DNA from 3 places in the Stomatohabitans albus genome. Region 1 is predicted to be linked to each of the others. Evidence: riboswitches for the same ligand, from Rfam matches in the RefSeq annotation. Region 1 holds a riboswitch; each other region holds the start of a gene.

Region 1 (2,198 bases):
ACCGAGAGAAATCATCTCGGTGAGGGTCAAATCTTCAGGGGCAGCTTCTTCCTGGGCGACAAAGGCCAACATGCGCGCCCGAGCACGGGGGGACACGGTGGCAATATCAACATCGTCGATAAGGACCCGACCGCTTGTTGCCGGGTTAATGCCGGCCAGCACCCGCATCAGGGTGGACTTGCCAACCCCGTTGACCCCAACGATGGCCGTCATCGTATGTGGTTCGACGTGGAGATTGATATCGGTGACAATCTCTCGTTGCCCAATACTGCACGTGAGTGATTCAGCTACAAGGTGGGTCATGATGCGCCTCCAAATCCATAGCTTCGCCTACCCATCACAAATAAGAAGACAGGTGCACCGATAATCCCGGTGACCACCCCGAGCGGTACTTCTGCGGGTGCGGCAACGACACGTGAAACGACATCCACCCACAACAGGAAGAATCCACCGAAGGCGGCGGCCAGAGGAAGTAACCGTCGGTGTAAAGATCCGACCACCATGCGACAGAGGTGAGGAATGACGAGTCCAACGAACCCGATCCCACCTGAAACGGCGACGAGGACCCCAACAAGGACTGCGAGCAAAATAAAGAGGCCTTGTCGAAGCCGGTTGACCGGGATACCGAGGGAGGCTGCAGCGTCAGGCCCCCAAGCCAGTGCGTCGAGCCAGTTGTGACCGAGGATGAAGAGCAAGAAACAGAGGATCACCGTTGCGGTAGGGATAGCCAATTTGTCCCATTGAGCTCCAGAAACGCTCCCAAGGAGCCAAAAAAGTACGGATTGGGCTGCCCGAGGGTCAGGGCCTTTGAACACAAGAAAACTTGCGATCGCCGAAAACGCAGCGGATAGGACAACGCCTGAGAGCACCAATCGAATGGGCGTGAGACCGCCTTGGGCAAGCGCAACCATATATACGGAAAGGGCTGCAGCTATAGACCCAAGGAGTGCACCCACTGAAATAGCCCACAATCCAAAGCCCGAGAAAATGCCGAACGTAATCACTGCCGTTGCCCCGACCGAAGCGCCGGCAGAGACACCGAGGAGATAGGGGTCAGCAAGGGGGTTGCGGACCAGGGTTTGCATGCCACAGCCAGCCAAGCCTAGGCCTGCACCGACAACCACAGAAAGAATGGCACGCGGGAACCGCAGTTCCCACACGATTGATTCAACTGTTTTGTCTTGACTCTCTACCCCTGTTAGGTGACTACGGACTACATCCCATACGGCATCACTATCAAGTGGTTCAGATCCGATATTGACGGAGTAAACGACGCTGACCGCAGTCATTGCAAGAATAATGAGGGCAAGCACCAACGCGTATCGCTTTGCTGCTCCCTGAATTGCCTTCCTTGGGTTCAAGGGAATGCTCCAAATGCCTCGAGCCTGTACGCGAGGCTCTGGGTTGATATGTCAATGAAGTTGTGGTGTCCGGACTCCGGCTTTTGCGTATTTGCGACCTTCCCAGGGTTTCCCAGTGGCATTTCACAAATATGTAACCGTTACCGTTGCGCGCCAGTCCCGGATTTGCACCGGGTTCCCGTACCCAACGAATGGGTAGCTCAACTTCGGTGAAGAACATTAGCACCTTTGCGGGTCCAACTCACATTACTGCAACCCAAAGCAATCCAGCCCATTAGAACCAAGCTCTATTGCTACCTATGGTTCACCTTGATGGATTGGTCGTTACGATGTTTGGCATCCTGCTGAATCGGTTTGATTGTGCCAGACCTCGGCCCGTCCAAGGAGAACGCAATGAAGGCAAACCGAACAGTTTGCCTTCATGAATGATGAGTTATCCGTACAGTTAGGCCGTTGCGGCGGCGATGGCCGCGTCATAATCAGGTTCTTGAGCGATTTCTTCGACAAGCTGGCTGTACACAACCTTGCCGTCTTTAACAACGACAACGCTACGGGCCGCAAAATTTTCGAGCGGACCATCAACCATCAATGCACCCAGGTTGGCAAGGCCGTCACGATTACGGGCAAATGACCCAAACGTGACCCCTTCAATATTGTTGTCTGCTGCAAACCGTTCTTGCGCAAATGGTGTATCTACACTCAAATTGATAACACTTAAATCTTCTTCTTTGGCACGGCTAGAAAAGGTCTCAACGCTTGTTGCACACACTCCGGTGTCGATGGACGGAAAAATATTCAAAATGACGGTGCCAGAAGAAACTTCATTTGCCTGGATTT
Region 2 (2,198 bases), on a different contig from region 1:
AAGCTGACTGGTAGGAGGCGTACGCGAAGTCTGGTTTTGCTGCTAAGAACTGTTCAAATGTCGGATACTTTTCAGCGATAACAGGAACCTGATCATAGGCGGCCTTGAAGCGATCGGAAATAGCGGTGTCGTCAAGGTAGGCCGTGCCTGCCATCTGCTTTTCTAAGCCCAATGCCAGCATCACTTCGGTGGCACCTTGGTTCATCGTGATAGCCCGTTCAGGAGCCTTCTCGTATGTAATGCTCAGACCGCAGTTTTCAATCGTGACTGGATAAGCCGCCGCAGTTGTCGCTGATGACTCACTTGCTTCAGCCGTTTCACTCATATCGGCTGATGCAGATGCACTCGCTTCGGTGGTCGGAGCTGCACTTGCAGATTCACTCCCAGAAGGTGCCGCATTTGAACTGCATGCTGCCAGGAGTACAGCAAATGGAAGTGTGGCTAATGCCCAACGTTTAGTCATGGTATGACCTTTCTTTATCGTTATGATATTGGATGTTATTGGAAATAATTGTTTTTACTTTGGATGCCGTGCTATCGAGATCATCTGGGTCTCCACGCATCCATGTCTGGTACGGCTGAACACATACGACAGGTGCGTGATTGCACGGGTACAGGCAGCCGGTCAGCGCGATCAAACAATCTTCGGCGATACCCGCATCGTTAAGGTGGCTATACAAATGGTCAGCAACCTCACGTGCTCCCTTGGCGAGACACCGTGGACCTTGGCAAATGAGAAGATGGGCTTTATGGGGCGGTGGTTCTTCCCATGTTGGGTTTTCTAGCCCAGCCTCTGCACCGGTAACTGGCCGTACCTTGGCACGCCGGGCGAGAGCGATCTGTTGGGCATCACAGTCATGCACCAACTCGGTGCTTACATAGACCGGGGTATCAGGATGGCTTCGCAGCCAATGTCCGGCAACCCGCTTCAACCATGAACGGGCAGGCCCACTCCCTGTTCGGGTGTACCCAATGAGGTGAATGGGGCGAACAGGATTGGCCACAACGAGTTCATCGAGCACACTGACCAATGTAGGCCGTCCACTTTGCAAGGCCGCAACACGCAAACCATAGGGTTGGACGACCTTGTACAGCTCCACAAGGTCGAGCGCATCAGTGTGCGCAAGTGCGACCACAACGACGGCAGCATGGGCAAGCGCAGCGTCGCGGGCAGATTTAATTGGTGTTGCGATAGAAGTTTTCCTTAGAACACGTGTCCATAACGCGGAACACGGCGGACGGTCGAACCTGGTCGGTCTTCGGACTTGGCCTTCCCGTTTCCATCGCCTTCCCAACCGAAGTCAGTGGCGTGTGATGAAACAAAAGCGTTACCGCTGCGCGTCAGTTCTGGATTTGCACCAGATTCCCGTAACACCAGTTCGTCGAACGAGCCTAGCCATCTAAGTGGGGATACGTCAAATCATTCTCAGATGCAACTAGCCCGACCAAGCGGTTGTTTGTGGCCAAGTCGGTGTACCGTCATTGCGCGTTATGGCGTTACGAAGCCGATTCGAGTTGCGCTGCAAGGCGTTGAGCACCATCAACCATTGTGACGCCAGGAGTTGTTTCGCTATAGGGAATAACGAGGTACTTCTCCTCTTGTACAGCCCGCAACCTATTAAGTGCAGGATCGTTCTTCAGATATTCTTTCTTCTGGTCAGCTGGACCCCAGGTTGCATCAATGAGCACAATCCAATCTGGATCTGCGGCAATGACATCTTCCCAGCTCCCGTTAAACCAGTTTTTCTGTTGGTCAGCAAACGCGTTGGTAAGCCCAACCGCATCCAGAATTAGTTGTGGACCGCCAGTACCACCACCAAGGAATGGCTTATCCGTCTCGTTATCCCACCACACCGCCGTTGCGCCATTGCCTACGTTTTGGGCACGGAGTTCATCAAGCTTTTGTTTCTGGGTGGTTCGTAGTGCGGTGGCACGCTCGGGCACCCCAAAGATTGCAGCAATTTCGTCGAGTTGCCGCCAAATATCTTCCCATGTTGTTATTGTCCCCTGTTCACAGTCATCCTCGGTGACGTACGTCCGGATGCCGTCAGCCAGCAGGTCTTCACGTGCCTTGGTGAACTTGTCGCTAAAGACACCGCCGTATGAGGCATAGGCAAAGTCTGGTCGAGCTGCAAGAAACTGTTCGAGGTTCGGCCACTTTTCGTTGATGATGGGAATGTTGTTATAGGCCTCAGCAA
Region 3 (2,198 bases), 160 kb from region 1:
GCTTTATAGATCGCATTAAGCAACGTTGATTTGCCACATCCGTTGGGGCCAACAATGCCGACGGTCTCTTGGTGGCGAACATCAAAACTGACGCCATGAACAATGGCGATGTTGCTTCGGTTAACAACCGCATCTTGAACTTCAAGCATGATCGCCCCCTAAAACGGCTTATTCTGTGCGCGCATCAACAACAACAAGAACGGTGCACCGACCACGCCGGTAATCACACCAATGGGAAGCTCAGCAGGTGCAAGCACTGTTCGGGCGATGGCGTCTGCCCCAATTAAGAAGATGGCGCCAGCCAATGTGGAGGCGAGGACCAGTCCACGATGAGTATGACCAACCAGCCCACGGCATAAGTGAGGAATCACCAGGCCAACAAACCCAATGCCACCACTTACCGACACGATAAAGGCGATACCTGCACTCACCACAATCAAAATGGTCGCGCGAGCCAGACCAGGATTTACGCCAATAGAGCGTGCCGTTGAATCGCCAGCAGCGAGGGCGTCCAGGACGGGGGCAACGACAAACAAAATAACCGTTAAGGCAAGGCCAGTACTGATTGCAATCGTGGCGCTAGACCAATCGGCACGGGACAAGGACCCCAGCATCCAAAACAATACCGCCTGCCCAGCTTCAACATTCGAGGCAGTAAAAATTAACAAATTGGTTAATGCTGTTGCGGCATAGCCCACCGCAAGCCCAGCTAAGACAAGTCGTGATGAGGTTGCCCCATGCCCACCTGCGGCAATCATCACGAAGACGAGTGCAGCGATGGCCCCTAAGAAGGCCAGGAGTGGCACTCCAACAACGCTATGGGCACCGATGACCAAAATGGCAATGGCTGCTCCCGTCGACGCTCCCGAGTTGATACCCAAAATGAATGGTTCGGCCAACGGGTTGCGAATAAGCGCTTGTAGCGCGACCCCTGAGATCGCCAAGGTCATGCCAGCGCCAATGCCGGTGAGCACCCGAGGTACCCGTGTTCGCCAGACAATTGCATCAATATTTGAACTCCAGTCCACGGGCACAGAAAATCCAAGGTTCTCGGCAATTACACCGAAAACAGTGCCAGGATCGACCGGGGCAGGACCGACCATAAAGGTCAAGAGGGGCGCAACGATGACACCGATAGCCAACACAATAACCACAATTACGATTCGTTTTCTGATCTTGGCAAGTTCAGTAAACTCAGCGTCAAACGTGCTTGCATTCCTATTCAATGGGCCTCCTGAACATCAGCCAAGTCGCGTGGCTATCGGGGTATATGCACTGAGGTAGGTCTTCGGACTTCAACCGGGCAATGAGCGAACCTTCCCAACACCTCACTGGATACCTCACTAGTGCTGTGCAACCCAACTGATTCATCAGTGGTTTATCGCTCTATGATGTTGTTACCGCTGCGCGTCAGTTCTGGATTTTCACCAGATTCCCTTCACACCTCGGCACGCACTCTACCAATGCCGTGCACCGACACCAATACTCATGCCATGTTCATTTGTTCCGGTGTGGCCAGGTACGACCTTCCAAATGCACACCATGACAGTCTGTTCAACGGCAGCGGCTTGAAACAGGCACACTAGGCGCATGAGCATTATCGACAGTGTTAAAGGTGCCCCCGATTTACTCCCACCGGTTAGTAGTGGTTTTAATGCCATCGAATCGGCCATGTTGACTACGGCGTTGACCTATGGGTATGAACGAATCCGTACACCGGTTTTTGAACATACCGAGGTATTTGCCCGTGGGGTCGGGGCAAGTACAGACATTGTCAATAAAGAGATGTACACGTTTGAAGATAAGGGTGGACGATCGCTCACCTTGCGTCCGGAGGGAACGGCAGGCATCATGCGTGCGGCCCTGAGCGCTGGTATTCCACGCGGTGGTGTGTTGCCATGGAAGGTCTCATGGGTTGGTGAGGTATTTCGGTATGAACGGCCACAAAGTGGCCGTCAACGATCCTTCACCCAGATGGATGTTGAGGCTTTGGGTACCACCGACCCTGCGATTGATGCTGAAATGATCATTTTGGGATGGGATGCGCTTCGCAATGCTGCGGCAACGGCTGGGAAGACCTTTGATGAATCAAATCTTGAGGTTCGCCTGAATACGCTCGGTGACCGTGCCGACCGTCCGGCCTATCACGCAGCATTAAATGCTTATCTCGACCAATTCGAAACGCAAGGTAAATTGCC

Evidence for each region. A riboswitch is a leader RNA that binds a small molecule or an ion and turns the genes downstream of it on or off. The one in region 1 is predicted to bind cobalamin.
Region 2: it holds a riboswitch for cobalamin, as region 1 does, so the genes downstream of both, VCU37_RS09025 ((2Fe-2S) ferredoxin domain-containing protein) here and VCU37_RS01225 (FecCD family ABC transporter permease) in region 1, are expected to answer to the same signal.
Region 3: it holds a riboswitch for cobalamin, as region 1 does, so the genes downstream of both, VCU37_RS00620 (FecCD family ABC transporter permease) here and VCU37_RS01225 (FecCD family ABC transporter permease) in region 1, are expected to answer to the same signal.

Annotation. Positions count from the first base shown of each region.
Region 1 is NZ_JAYKKE010000001.1:302,258-304,455, forward strand. It holds gene VCU37_RS01220 (ABC transporter ATP-binding protein) at 1-303, opposite strand, end outside; gene VCU37_RS01225 (FecCD family ABC transporter permease) at 300-1,289, opposite strand; cobalamin riboswitch at 1,406-1,582, opposite strand; gene tpx (thiol peroxidase) at 1,807-2,198, opposite strand, start outside.
Region 2 is NZ_JAYKKE010000004.1:60,014-62,211, forward strand. It holds gene VCU37_RS09020 (ABC transporter substrate-binding protein) at 1-463, opposite strand, end outside; gene VCU37_RS09025 ((2Fe-2S) ferredoxin domain-containing protein) at 456-1,136, opposite strand; cobalamin riboswitch at 1,234-1,407, opposite strand; gene VCU37_RS09030 (ABC transporter substrate-binding protein) at 1,498-2,198, opposite strand, start outside.
Region 3 is NZ_JAYKKE010000001.1:141,807-144,004, reverse strand. It holds gene VCU37_RS00625 (ABC transporter ATP-binding protein) at 1-149, opposite strand, end outside; gene VCU37_RS00620 (FecCD family ABC transporter permease) at 159-1,175, opposite strand; cobalamin riboswitch at 1,263-1,463, opposite strand; gene VCU37_RS00615 (hypothetical protein) at 1,458-1,598, opposite strand; gene hisS (histidine--tRNA ligase) at 1,591-2,198, shown strand, end outside.